3 regions of the Polaromonas sp. P5_D5 genome follow, and region 3 is predicted to be linked to each of the others. Evidence: predicted binding sites of a transcription regulator. Region 3 holds the regulator's gene; each other region holds the start of a gene.
What was found. The regulator LexA, encoded in region 3, represses DNA repair genes until DNA is damaged. The targets are predictions, from matches to a motif close to ACTGTATNNNNATACAGT.
Positions count from the first base shown of each region.

Region 1 (4,647 bases), on a different contig from region 3:
TTGAGGCCCATCTCTTTTGCCACCTCATGCGCCCTGACCACCCCGGCCACCGAACATTCGTCGGTGACGGCCAGCGCCTGGTAGCCCAGCTCGGAAGCGCGTTCGGCCAGCTCCTGCGCATGCGAGGCGCCACGCTGGAAGCTGAAGTTGCTCAGCGCGTGCAGTTCGGCGTAATCGGGAAGTGCGTAGGCAGGCATGCGGGCCTCAGGCAAAAAAGCCGTGCAAATACCAGGTGCGTTGCCGGCCGGCCTGGGCGGCAGAGCCCAGCCTTTCGCTGTAAACCCACAGCAAGCTGCCCTGCTGGCTGCGGTAGATGTAGTAGTCGCGGAACGCCCACGGCTTTTCACACAGGCCCGGCTCAGCGCTGCGGTTTTCGTGATCGGCCAGCAGCCATTCGGCAGCCTCCAGCCGCTGCGGCCCGGCCAGGCGCGTCAGCTTGCCCTGGTACACCGGGCTGTTGCCTGCAGCTTGCAGCTTCAGCGGCTCGGGCAGCAGCCAGGCAGGGTACAAGGCTTCAGCCCGGGCTTCTGGAATGTGGGAAGTGGCTTTTCTTAAACCTTTTAGGCCTCTGGCGCCCGATGGCTTTGCGCAAGCAGCTATTGATTTAATAGCGCTTCTGGCGCTCACCCAGCGCTGCATCAGCTCGGGCCGGTGGTCGCAGCAAGGTTGCCAGGCTTGCACATTGGCATCACCCAGGCGGGCGCTGAGCCGCTCGACCAGCTCCACCACGCTGTCGCCCTGCCGGCGCGCTTCCATCAACAGGCTGCCGGTGGCGGCTGCCGAATCGGCCAGCAGCTCGGTGGCCAGCGACTGCAGCGTCAGGCTGTGCACCGGCGCCGGCAGCTTTTGCTGCGCCAGGTGCTCTGAGATGAGGCGTGCCATGTGACGCAGGTCTTGTGCGGGCTGGGCGGTGCGAATCTCGAGCTCGCCGGTCGGAGGCACATCGCGGCGTTTGTCCAGGTGCCAGATGATTTTCAGGGCGCAGAGCCCGCTCTGCCGCCCCAGCAGCCAGGCGTGCAGGTGAACCAGCAGGCGCTCAACGCCCGCCATCAGCGCGGGGCCATGGGTGACCAGTGCATTGAGCTCCAGTTTTTCCTCAAAGTGTTCGGGCAGCACTTGCCACTCATAGTCGTCGGCTACGGTGCCGCGGGCGCGGTCCAGCGCCTCCAGCAGCTCGGCGCCAAAACGCCGCGCCACGCCGTCACGCGGCAGGCGCAGCAGGTCGTCCCAGCTGCGGCAGCCAATGCGCTCCAGCACACCGAGGTGCGGGCGTGCGGCCGTCAGAGTGTGCATGGGCAGGTCGGCCACGCGTTTCTTCACCACGCCAGCTTGGCCTTCCCGCATCCGAAGACGCCCTAGCGCTATCAAAGATGTAGCACCTTGCGCACGTTCTATAAGGGCAACAGCCTGATTTGATTCAAAAAACAGCTCAATTTTCTGCGCCAGCAGCTGCATCAGCCGCGCCAGCCCGCCAAACAGGCGCAGGCTGCCCGTCACGTCCATCAGCACCGCTTCGTCGACCAGCGCCACGCGCGGCGTAAAACCCAGCGCCAGGCTGGCCACCGCCCGCTGCAATGCAGCGGCGTCCTCGCCCCACTGCTGCACCGCGTCAGTGGTGATCGAGATGCGCAATGCGATCCAGCAACGCATGGATGGGGCTCCGGGGTGAAGTAACAGGCAGCGACACCAGCGACGGCAGCAGGATGGGGGCAAGCTCTTCCCGCTTTTGCCGGGCCCTGTCGCGACTGGCTGCCAGCAGCGCTGACAGCCGGGCGGGCCGGGTGTCGAGCAGCACCGGCGCAGCCAGTGGCGGGCCGCGGCGCTTGAGCACGTGGACCAGCAGATTGCCGCCCTCCTGCACAGCGCCTTCCAGCAGCAGGCGCAGCGGCGCGGGTGACGATTCGTGTTGGGCCCGCAGCGGCCGGAACACAAACAGCAGCTTGTGGTGCGCATGCGCGGCAATCTGCAGGCGGCGCAGGTGGGCACTGCGCGCATCCGGCAGCCAGGCCAGCACGGCGGTCACGTCAGCGCACTGCAGCGCCTCTCGCGTGGCCCAGAGCAGCGAAGGCGCGTCACCGGGCTTGCCGTGAATGCTGATGAGCCGCCGCATGTCGATCTGGCGCGCGCCCAGCGCCGGGCCAAACGGCAGATAAGGCGCACCGACCAGCGCCGTCAGTTGCGCGCCAGGCTCATCCGGTGCGGCGGGCTGGTTGAGGGCCCGGGCCAGGCCGGGCGCCAGCAAACCCCATTCCTGCTGGCCCGCCTGCGGCAGCAGCAGTTCAACCAGCGCGCCCTGCGGCCAGCCTCCTCCTGGCAAGGCCAGGTCGAGCGCCGCATAACCTGTGGCCACCGTCTGCACACTCGCGCTGCCCAGTTCGCCGGCCCGCCAAACCTGGGCATTCAGGGCGTCGGCAAAGTCCGGCAAAGCGCTGGGCATTGCGGTAAGGGTGGGCATGGAAGGTGGTCCGGATCAAGCTGGATATACTGTATTTATGTACAGTATATGATCGATTCGATGCCCTGCCAACCTGCATGAAACCCGGGTACCCCAGTCGAGAATTATTCACCCCGGAGCCACCGGGAAAACCGGCACCTCCCTGCAAATCAGGATGCAGCGCGCTTGCCGGCGGTACCGCTGTTCTCGCGCGTCTAGAGTTTGGGCGGGAGTGGCCGGCCCACGTTGTGGGCGCCCTTGTCGGCCGCCTCCCAATACGCCTTGTCCAGCGTGCCGGGGTGGTTCTTGACCGGGGTGCCGACCGGCACATTGCCAGGGCGCTGAACGCCCTCCACCGAATAGGTTTTCAGCTTGGGCTTCTCGGTGGTGGAGGGGTTGAGCTCATGAAACTCGTGCGCCACCTTTGAAGGGTTTTGGGGAGACAACTTTTGGCCACGAACACTCGCCAGCGTTTCAATGTGCGTCATGCACCGCGTCGTGTAGGGGTCGGGTGCCTCACCGAACAGGTGAAACACGCCGTGCTGCTGACGTTCGCTCGTCATCTGCTTGAGCTTCCAGAGCTCGAACACCGACACCTTTGCGCGCATCGCCTCCTTGGAGTCATAGCGGTATTCCCGTCCCTTCTTGCGATCGCTTTCTGGGGCCGGACGCGCCAGGAAGCGGTCCCTGTGCTCGGTCGGTGTATGGCTGCCATAGGCCAGGTTCGAGTAAGGCTTGGACTCGTCTATGCCGGTCAGCTGGTTCACGGCGCCAAACTTTGGCAAATCTGTACGGGGTGGGCCACTGCCCATCCGGAAATCTTCGTAATGACCCCACGAACCCCGTCCGTATTTGACGGTCATGTGTTCCGGCTGTTGTGGATTCGTCGTGTTTCTCCACGTGGAGAACTTGACCGGCACCACCGGCTGGTTTCCCAGGAAATAGGCACTGGCAGCGGCACCGGCACTCGCCAGGACCGGGAAGCCAAAGCGCGATAACACCCTTCCTGCTGCCATGGGGACCATCCTTGTGCCGCAGCGCGGCAATGTTGATGAGCTGACCTTCCGGTAAAACCGGCGACTGGATATTCAGTCTAGTCATGGCGCGCGGCTGGCGCCATCCCCTTTTTCAGGTGAAAAATTACATGCTTCGGCTATGGGTGCGTCGCTGCGGCCCTCAAGCTCGCAGCATGAGCTGGCCGGGGGCAATGCGCCGCCAAACTGGCGATGTGGTCGATTCAGCGCTTGCGCGCCTGGCGTGCGATCAGCAGCAAGCCCACGACCGCAATAGCCACAAAACACAGGAAAGACCAGTTGGCAATCGAGCCGCCCAGAAAGGTCCAGTCGATCTTGGTGCAGTCGCCGCTGCCCTTGAAGATCATGGGAATGGCGCGTTTGAGCGGAAAGGTTTCAATCATTCCGTAAAAGTCGCGGCCGCAAGAGGCAATTTCAGGCGGATACCACTGCAGGAAACTTTGGCGCGCCGCCACAAAAGCACCAAAACCCGAGAGCAGCACCATCAGGCCTGAACCGGCGATCAGCAGGCCCCGGCTTTTGGCGATGGCCGTCACGCCCGCCACCACCGCCACCAGCACCAGCGCATACCGCTGCACGATGCACATCGGGCAAGGCTCCAGGCCTACCACGTGCTGCAGGTACAGGCCAAAAGCCAGCATGGCCACGCAGGCCACGGCGATCAGCGCCAGCATGCGGCGCGGCATGGCGTCGAAATACGTCAAAAACATCAGGGAGCCCTCTTTTTTCTGGATGAATTATGAATTGTCCAGGGGTTCGGGCGTTTGGTGCCGGATAAGTTCCCTTCGGCGATACATGCAGGGCAGATTCTTCGCCGCTTACCCATCCCTGTCGCTCCCGCCCCCTGGTCCCCTCTCGCCCTAATTTGCCAGCGTTTGTCCTACAGATGGGCAACCCCGGCGGGCGTAGATTTTCAGGACGTCAGTTTTTTTGAAGATCCCAGAAAGGACCCCATGATGGAAATACACCGAGGACGACTCATCGACCATGTTCACCTGCGCGCCCATGACCTCACGGCCAGCAAGCGCTTTTACCGCGCTGTGCTGAAGTCACTGAACAAAGAAAGTGCCATCCAGGAAGCCGACGACCATTTCTCAGGCGACGAGTTGTGGATAGACCAGGCCGACGGCCCCACCTCGCATGTTCATCTGGCTTTCCGGGCCAAAGACCACGCAGAGG
Region 1 is NZ_JBFUMJ010000009.1:22,669-27,315, reverse strand. Features, by position in the region: gene ACXJKE_RS22070 (error-prone DNA polymerase) at 1-197, opposite strand, end outside; gene ACXJKE_RS22065 (Y-family DNA polymerase) at 205-1,650, opposite strand; gene imuA (translesion DNA synthesis-associated protein ImuA) at 1,610-2,455, opposite strand; gene ACXJKE_RS22055 (hypothetical protein) at 2,650-3,450, opposite strand; gene ACXJKE_RS22050 (disulfide bond formation protein B) at 3,672-4,178, opposite strand; gene ACXJKE_RS22045 (VOC family protein) at 4,425-4,647, shown strand, end outside.
Region 1: a site for LexA is predicted at 2,484-2,501, ahead of imuA (translesion DNA synthesis-associated protein ImuA). Genes of this name have one in related genera too.

Region 2 (4,647 bases), on a different contig from region 3:
CTGATGCTCCAGGCACCTTCTTTTACGCCATCCTTGCGTAACTTGTCCAATATGGCGGTCAGTTCGCCTTCATCAAGGGCGTACACCTTTGAAGCCGGCTTTTTGCCCCGCGCCGGCGCATCCACCCGGTACAGCGGCGGCCGGGCCACATAGACATTACCCGATTCGATCAATTTGGGGAAGTGGCGGAAAAAGAGGGTCAAAAGCAGCACCTGGATGTGCGAGCCGTCCACATCGGCGTCGCTCAGGATGCAGACCTTGCCGTAGCGCAGGCCGCTCAGGTCGGGCGTGTCATTGGGGCCGTGCGGATCGACGCCGATGGCGACCGCGATGTCGTGGATTTCGGTGTTGGCAAACAGGCGGTCGCGCTCGACCTCCCAGGTATTGAGCACCTTGCCGCGCAGCGGCAGGATGGCCTGGCTTTCCTTGTCGCGGCCCATCTTGGCGCTGCCGCCGGCCGAATCGCCTTCGACCAGGAAGACTTCGTTGTGCGCCAGGTCCCGGCTTTCGCAGTCGGTCAGCTTGCCGGGCAGCACGGCCACGCCGGAGCCTTTGCGTTTTTCGACCTTCTGGCCGGCTTTCTGCCGGGTTTGGGCGGCCTTGATGGCCAGTTCGGCCAGTTTGCGGCCGTAGTCGACGTGCTGATTAAGCCAGAGCTCCAGCGTCGGCCGCACAAAGCTCGACACCAGCCGTACCGCGTCGCGTGAATTGAGGCGTTCCTTGATCTGGCCCTGGAACTGCGGATCGAGCACTTTGGCGCTCAGGACATAGCTGGCACGGGCAAAAACGTCTTCGGGCAAGAGCTTGACCCCCTTGGGCAGCAGCGAATGCAGGTCGACAAAGCTCTTGACGGCATTGAAGAGGCCGTCGCGCAGGCCGCTTTCATGCGTGCCGCCGGCGCTGGTGGGAATCAGGTTGACGTAGCTTTCGCGCACCGGCTGGCCCTCTTCGGTGAAGGCCACGCACCACTGCGCGCCCTCGCCTTCGGCAAAACTCTCGTGCGAAGCGTCGGCAAAACCTTCGCCCTCAAACATCGGGATCACCGGGTCGCCGGTCAGGGTCTGCATCAGGTAGTCGCGCAGGCCGCCCTTGTAGAGCCAGGTCTGGACGTCTTTGGTTTTCTCGTTGGTCAGCGTCACCGTGACGCCGGGCATCAGCACCGCCTTGCTGCGCAGCAAGTGCGTGAGTTCAGCCATGGGCAGCGCGGCCGATTCAAAGTATTTGGCATCGGGCCAGGCGCGGACGGTGGTTCCGGTCTTGCGGTCGCCCTCGCCGTTTTTGCGCAGGTGCAGTTTCTCGGTCACGTCCCCGCCGGAGAACACCAGATGGGCGACCATACCTTCACGGTAGGAGGTGACTTCCAGGCGTTTGGACAGTGCATTCGTCACGCTCACGCCGACGCCGTGCAGGCCGCCCGAAAAGCTGTAGGCGCCGCCCTTGCCCTTGTCGAACTTGCCGCCGGCGTGCAGCCGGGTGTAGACGATCTCGATGACCGGCACCTTTTCTTCCGGGTGCAGGCCAAAGGGAACGCCCCGGCCATCGTCATCAACGCTCACCGATCCGTCGGTATGCAGCGTCACCTTGATCTTCTTGCCGTAGCCGGCCAGGGCCTCGTCGGCGGAGTTGTCCAGCACCTCCTGGATGATGTGCAGGGGGTTGTCGGTGCGGGTGTACATGCCCGGGCGCTGCTTGACGGGCTCCAGGCCCTTGAGCACGCGGATCGAGCCTTCGGAATATTCGGTGGGTAGTTTGTCAGCCATGGCAGATGAAAGAATTGCCGCAATTGTAGTCGGGGCCGCAAAAGTCACTGTACAAACATACAGCTCACCTGATTCATGGATGGGAACGAAGGACGGCCCCGGCAGTGTTTCGCCATTTTCGTTACAGTCGGCAAAGAGCCTCCCGGCCGCCTCAGGCCTTTCCTTTTTTCGCCACTCGAGGCGACTCGCCCATGACCACCGACACCAAAAAACTCTCCATGCTGCAGGTGCTGATCTGCGGCGCCACCATCGTCACGCTGTCCATGGGCATTCGCCACGGTTTTGGCCTCTGGCTGCAGCCCATCACGCAGGCGCAGGGCTGGACGCGCGAGACTTTTGCCTTTGCGCTGGCGGTGCAAAACCTGTCCTGGGGCGTGTTCGGCATCTTCGCCGGCATGGCGGCCGACCGCTTTGGCGCCTTCCGCGTGATCGTGGGCGGTGCCCTGCTTTACGGGCTGGGCCTGGTGGGCATGGCGCTGTCGCCCACCGGTTTCCTGTTCACCCTGACAGCCGGCGTGCTGATTGGCGCCGCACAGGCCGGAACCACGTATGCCGTGATTTACGGCGTGATCGGGCGCAATATTTCGGCCGACAAACGCTCGTGGGCCATGGGCGTGGCCGCGGCGGCGGGCTCATTCGGCCAGTTCCTGATGGTGCCGACCGAAGGTTTGCTGATCAGCAGCCTGGGCTGGAAAGAGGCTTTGCTGGTGCTGAGCGGCGCGGTGCTGCTGATTGCGCCGCTGGCATTGGGCCTGCGCGAAGGCGGTTTTACCGGCGGGCAGCCTGCCAAACGCGAGCAGACCATCCTTCAGGCGCTGCGGGAGGCTTTCAAATACCCGAGCTTTCAATTGCTGATGGCGGGTTACTTTGTCTGCGGCTTCCAGGTGGTGTTCATCGGCGTGCACATGCCCAGCTACCTCAAGGACAAGGGCCTGTCTCCCCAGGTGGCCAGCTATGCGCTGGCGCTGATCGGCCTCTTTAATGTGTTTGGCACCTATATTGCAGGCTCCCTGGGCCAGAAAATTGCCAAGCGCAAGATCCTGGCGACGATTTATCTCTCGCGCGCCATCGTGATCGCCGTGTTCCTGGCGGCACCGCTGAGCCCCTTGAGCGTTTACATCTTTGCCAGCCTGATGGGCCTGCTGTGGCTGTCGACCATCCCGCCGACCAACGCCGTCGTGGCGCAGATCTTCGGCATCCAGCACTTGTCGATGCTGGGCGGCTTTATCTTCTTCAGCCATCAGATCGGCTCCTTCCTGGGCGTCTGGCTGGGCGGCTATTTGTATGACCGCACGGGCAGCTACGACATCGTCTGGTACATCGCGATTGCATTGGGCGTGTTTGCCGCGCTGGTGAACCTGCCGGTGCGTGAATCACCGATTGCACGCGCGGCCGTGCCCCAAGGGGCCTGAGATGGCCAAAAGAATCGGCCTGTGGACGCTTGCGATCATCGCGTCGCTGGGGGTGTTTGCCCTCTACACACGGCCGGATTTCCTGTTCACACTCGCCAACCAGGTCTGGGCCTGCTTCTAGCGCAAGGCCCTTCCCAGGGGTTTTATGTGTGTTTTGGGCTGCGGCCCAATCAGGACGGGCGCAAGCAGCTATGAAAACAATAGTAATTACCGGAGCCTCTGACGGCATAGGCGCTGAAATGGCGCGGCAATTGGCCAAAACCCACGGCGCCGGCGTGGCGCTGGTGCTGGCCGCGCGCAATGAAGCACTGCTCAATGAGGTTGCGGGCCAATGCGCTGCCCATGGGGCGCTGACCCTGGCCGTCAAAACCGATGTGTCGCAAGAGGACCAATGCCGCCAGCTGGTGGCCGCCGCCATCGGCCGGTTCGGGCAAATCGATGCCTTGATCAACAACGCAGGCATGTCGGCGCAAGCCCTTTTTGAAGACGTCAAGGCCCAGGACCTGGCCTGGTACGAACAGTTGATGCGCATCAACCTCTGGGGCAGCGTCTGGTGCACCCATGCCGCCTTGCCTTACTTAAAAGTGCGCCACGGCAGCATCGTGGCGGTCTCCAGCCTGGCGGGCCTGATCGGTGTGCCGGGCCGCACAGCCTACAGCGCCACCAAATTCGCCATGACGGGCTTCTTCGAGGCATTGCGCGCCGAGCTTAAAACGGCCGGTGTCAGCGTAACGACGGCCTACCCGGGCGTGGTCGCCACCCGCATCCGCCACCGCGGCTTCAACGCGGCCGGTGAGGCGGCCGGTGCCAGCGGCCTGAAGGAAGACGACGCCATGAGCGTGGAAGAATGCGCACGGCTCATCCTTGAGGGCATGGCGCGCCGGGAACGCGAGGTGGTCATGACGGCCAAGGGCAAGCTGGGCCGCTGGCTCAAGCTGATCGCGCCGGGCCGGGTCGAGGCGATGGCGCTCGCCGCGCTCAAAGATGACGTAAGACCATGAATACAGCCCCCACGCTTGTCACTCCGAGCCTGCGGCGCGCTGCCCCTGATGTCACTTATGGGGCGCATTTTTCCTTGGGGCGGCCCGGCGGAAAAACCCTATGACCGGTACCGCGCAAGGCACGGAACCACCCTCCGCCTGGGTGCAGCGCTGGTCGCACCTGGTGCCTGAGCGCGGCGTAGTGCTGGACGTGGCCTGCGGCCATGGCCGTCATGCCCGCTGGTTTTATGAACGAAATCACCCTCTGGCCCTTGTGGATCTTGCGCAAGCAGCTATCGAATTCATAGCATCAGCTCTTCCCACGCGCCCCGCCCAAACCGTTGAAGCCGTGGTGGCCGACATTGAGGAAGGTCCCTGGCCTTTTGAAGGACGACAGTTTGAAGCCGTCATCGTCACCAATTACCTGTGGCGGCCGCTCCTGCCCACGCTGCTGGCCAGCCTGGCGCCGGGTGGCGTGCTGATTTACGAAACTTT
Region 2 is NZ_JBFUMJ010000001.1:447,777-452,423, forward strand. Features, by position in the region: gene ACXJKE_RS02145 (DNA topoisomerase IV subunit B) at 1-1,760, opposite strand, end outside; gene ACXJKE_RS02150 (MFS transporter) at 1,952-3,172, shown strand; gene ACXJKE_RS02155 (SDR family oxidoreductase) at 3,364-4,173, shown strand; gene ACXJKE_RS02160 (class I SAM-dependent methyltransferase) at 4,274-4,647, shown strand, end outside.
Region 2: a site for LexA is predicted at 1,807-1,824, ahead of ACXJKE_RS02145 (DNA topoisomerase IV subunit B). Genes of this name have one in related genera too.

Region 3 (4,647 bases):
GTCGGCAGCCCTCCATACCTGTCAAGCAGCCCCTGCGGAAACCGGCCGGCGGTTCGGGCTGACTTCAAGAATTCATAAAATCCGAGGACATCCATGAGACTGATTTTGTTGGGCGCACCTGGCGCGGGCAAAGGGACGCAAGCGACCTTCATCTGCCAGAAGTACGGCATTCCCCAGATTTCCACCGGCGACATGCTTCGTGCGGCCGTCAAAGCCGGCACGCAACTGGGCATTGAAGCCAAAAAAATCATGGACTCGGGTGCGCTGGTCAGCGACGACCTGATCATCAATCTGGTCAAAGAGCGCATTGCCCAGCCCGACTGCGCCAAGGGCTTTCTGTTTGACGGCTTTCCGCGCACCATTCCGCAGGCCGACGCCATGAAGTCTGCCGGCGTCAAGCTGGATTACGTTCTTGAAATCGACGTCCCCTTCGACGCCATCATCGAGCGCATGAGCGGACGCCGTTCGCACCCCGCTTCGGGCCGCACCTACCACGTCAAGTTCAATCCGCCCAAGGTCGAAGGCAAAGACGATGTGACCGGCGAGCCGCTGATCCAGCGCGATGACGACAAGGAAGAAACTGTCCGCAAGCGCCTGGAGGTTTACAGCGCCCAGACCCGCCCGCTGGTTGAGTATTACTCCAGCTGGGCCAAGGCAGAGCCCGACCTGGCTCCCAAATACCGAGCCATCAGCGGCATGGGCGGTGTTGACGAGATCACCGCCCGCGCGTTCAAAGCGCTGGCGGGCTGAATCGAGCCTCCAGCGAGTCCATCTGCACCCCAAAGCCGTCAGTCTGACGGCTTTTTTCATTCCAGTTCCCGGCAGACTGAAATCGGAAGGCAGGGTTCAGCTTTGCGCCAACAGCTCGAGCATCATCGCTATTCTCGACTTCACGGGGCTCAGCCCCTGCGAATCAGAAAACAGATCCCCGGGTGTGGGCAAGACACGACCATTGAGGCACCTTGTCGACCGGACGACCCGCACCCCCGCAGACCGCGCGCGAAGCAAGGCCGCCTCCAGCGCATGGTGCAAGGTGCCATTACCCGTGGCGGCAACTACAAGCCCCTGAACACCCTGCGCCAGCAACGCGTCCACGACCGCACCACTGGCGCCGGCATGGTTCATGACGATCTCAACGTGCGGCCACTGGACCGGAACCACGGAGTTCGCTATTATTTTAATAGCTGCTTGCGCTCGTTCTACATGGGTTTCAGGCCAATTTCGCATTAACCTGAGGAATCCTTCCTCCACATAGCCAATCGGCCCCGCATCACCAGAGTCAAAGGCGTCAACCTTGTAGGTATGCACTTTCTGCACGTCCAGCGCGCTGTGGATGGTTCCGGCGCACACCGCAACCACACCCCTCGCCCCCGCATGACGCGCCGCCGCCATGGCATCCAGCATGTTCTGGGGGCCGTCAGGCACCAGCGCCGTCGCGGGCCGCATGGCGCAGGTCAGCACCACAGGTTTATCGGGGCGGCACACCGCATGAAGGAAATATGCCGTCTCTTCCAGCGTGTCCGTTCCGTGCGTGATAACAATGCCCTGCACGTCCGGCTGGGCCAGAAAGTAATTGACCCGACTGGCCAGCTGCATCCATACCTCGAAGCTCATGTCCTTGCTGTCGACCTGCGCGACCTGCTCGGTCATCAAGGGGCCGTACCTTGCCAAGGACGGGACCGCCACGACCAGCTGCTCAACGCCCACCTGGGCGGCGGTATAGCCGATGTTGTCCGACGCACTCGCAGCCTGCCCGGCAATCGTGCCGCCAGTGCCCAGAATCACAATATTTTGAGGATACATAAAACGTAAACTTGCAATCTTTTAAAAACTGGATGAAAATACAGTTACTGGATATTAAAACAGCTACAGCAACGTGCGTACCCAAAGCCAACAGGCAACAGGCAATACGCAAGCGGGCTGAAGTTGTGATTCAAGGAGCAACAGTGATGAGCACACTCGATAACTTTCCACATTTTCCCTCTGAGGCTCCCAAGCTCACTGCGCGCCAGCAGCAAATTCTGGAATTGATCCAGAGCGCCATCGCGCGCACGGGCGCCCCGCCCACCCGTGCTGAAATCGCCGCTGAGCTTGGCTTTCGCTCTGCCAACGCCGCCGAGGAGCACTTGCAGGCACTGGCCCGCAAAGGCGTCATCGAGCTGGTCAGCGGGACCTCACGCGGCATACGTTTGCGCAATGACGCCCTTCGCAGCCTGAACGAATCCAGAATCAAACAGTTTTCCCTGCCGTTGCAAAGCCTGGCCCAACTCGCCCTACCTCTGGTGGGGCGGGTTGCTGCTGGCAGCCCGATTCTCGCGCAGGAACATGTCGAGCAAACCTATTATTTTGAAAGCAGCCTGTTTCAGCGCCAGCCCGACTACCTGCTCAAGGTTCGCGGCATGAGCATGCGGGACGCAGGCATCATGGATGGCGACCTGCTGGCCGTCAAGCAATCAAAGGAAGCCAAGAATGGTCAAATTGTCGTGGCCCGGCTGGGTGATGAAGTGACCGTCAAGCGCTTTCGCCGCAACAAGCACCTGATCGAACTTCTGCCCGAAAACCCGGACTTTAAAACCATTGTGGTCGAGCCCGGCGAGCCTTTCGAACTGGAAGGCCTGGCCGTCGGCCTCATTCGCAACACGATGCTGATGTAGGCAGTTCACCTGGCCACGCACCAGGTGGCGGGCGTTTGGCCGTTGTGATGGCCAACACCCTGGTGCCGGGGCCTTCCTGGCAATTTGCCAGTTTGCAATCCTGCCTGTGTAAACCTCTCTCATACAGGAGTTCATCATGGGAATCATCAGTTTTTCACATACACCAATGTCGTCAGTCCTGCTGGCACCCGTGCAGGCATTGGTGTCATTGTTTTTGCCGGCGCAGGGTATGGCTGGGGCAAGCCGTTTTTCCGCGCCAGCCGGCGCGCAGCCCAGATCTCACCAGCTTGCGCTACCCTTTGCTTCCGGCGATTTCGCGGCAATGCGCGGCCCGTCTGCCCGCGCCACTGGTACTCTTGCCGTCCAACGCTCTGTCAAGGCGTCCCGACCCAGCCGGCTGCGAGTTGTCCGTGAGTTTGACTCCAATGTCGGCCCAGCGTGCGCTGGCCGCATGGTGATATCCGGCCGCATGGCCGACGTCTGCGCGGAACTTGAGCGCATGAGCCAGCGAGAAACCTCTTTGAGATAACTGGTACGGCAAGCTTCCCACCAGAAGTTCAGCCCGGGCCTATGCGCTTTGCGGCGCCGTCTGGTGCGTTTCCTTGAGATACAAAATCCCCAGTCGGAAGTGACCCCGGCGGCAAGGAAGAAAAATCTTGCAGGCACAATATCGGCATGAATATTGTGATCCTCGACGACTATCAGGACGCGGTGCGGAAACTGAACTGCGCAGCCAAGCTGGAGGCCTACCCCGCCAAGGTCTATACCAACACCGTTAAAGGCATCGGCCAGCTGTCCGTCCGCCTCAAGGATGCCGATGTCATCGTCCTGATCCGGGAGAGAACCCAGCTCAACCGGCAAGTTATTGAAAAGCTGCCCAAACTCAAGCTGATTGCCCAGACAGGCCGTGTCGGAAGCCATATAGATGTCGCGGCTTGCACAGAACGCGGCATCGCGGTTGCCGAGGGCATTGGGTCTCCTACGGCACCCGCGGAGCTGACCTGGGCACTGGTGATGACCGCCATGCGCCGCATTCCGCACTATGTAGCCCACTTGAAGCATGGCGCCTGGCAGCAGGCAGGGCTCAAGTCAGCTTCGATGCCACCCAACTTCGGCATTGGCTCCGTCCTCAAGGGCAAGACATTGGGGGTATGGAGCTACGGGAAGATCGGGCAAATTGTGGCTGGCTACGGGAGGGCCTTCGGTATGCGTGTCGTCATTTGGGGCCGCGACGCATCACTGGAGCGGGCACAGGCCGATGGCTTTGAAGTCGCGGCCAGCAAAGCCGAATTCTTTGAGCAAAGCGATGTACTGAGCCTTCACCTGCGACTCAACGCAGAGACACGCGGTATCGTCACGCTGGAAGACCTGTCGCGCATGAAAACCACGTCCCTGCTGGTGAATACATCAAGGGCGGAGCTGATCGAGCCGGAAGCATTGATCGCCTCCCTCAATCGCGGGCGGCCCGGCCTGGCGGCCATCGATGTTTTTGAGTCGGAGCCCATCCTGCAAGGCCATGCGCTGCTCCGCCTGGAAAACTGCATTTGCACGCCGCATATTGGCTATGTTGAACAGGACAGCTATGAGTTGTACTTTGGCGCGGCGTTTGACAACGTCGTCAACTTCATCAAGGGCACGCCCACCAATATCGTCAACCCGGGGGCCTTGCAAGTACGGCGCTGATGTGACACGCCCAGCCTGATCAAGTGCGCGTAAACCCGGGATTCCCGGCGAGCCAGGCTCAAACTTCGCTCAAGTTTTCTGCGTCGGCCCCGAAGAATCCGGAAAGTCGAGGTCAAACTCGATGAGATTGTTGGCAGCGGCTTGCGGCGGCCGCGCACCAGCGTCGATCGATGGAAACGGGACCAGGTCCCCGCCCTCACCTGCACTCAAATCAATATCAAGGCCAAGCCGGGGGGAAGCGGGAGGCTGCGTCGGGTCGGTTGCACCTGCCACGGCAGGAGACGGCAAAGGCGCCACGATCTGGAACCGG
Region 3 is NZ_JBFUMJ010000002.1:1,091,191-1,095,837, reverse strand. Features, by position in the region: gene adk (adenylate kinase) at 94-750, shown strand; gene ACXJKE_RS11800 (asparaginase) at 847-1,803, opposite strand; gene lexA (transcriptional repressor LexA) at 1,950-2,654, shown strand; gene ACXJKE_RS11790 (hypothetical protein) at 2,791-3,183, shown strand; gene ACXJKE_RS11785 (D-2-hydroxyacid dehydrogenase family protein) at 3,330-4,337, shown strand; gene ACXJKE_RS11780 (type IV pilus assembly protein FimV) at 4,407-4,647, opposite strand, start outside.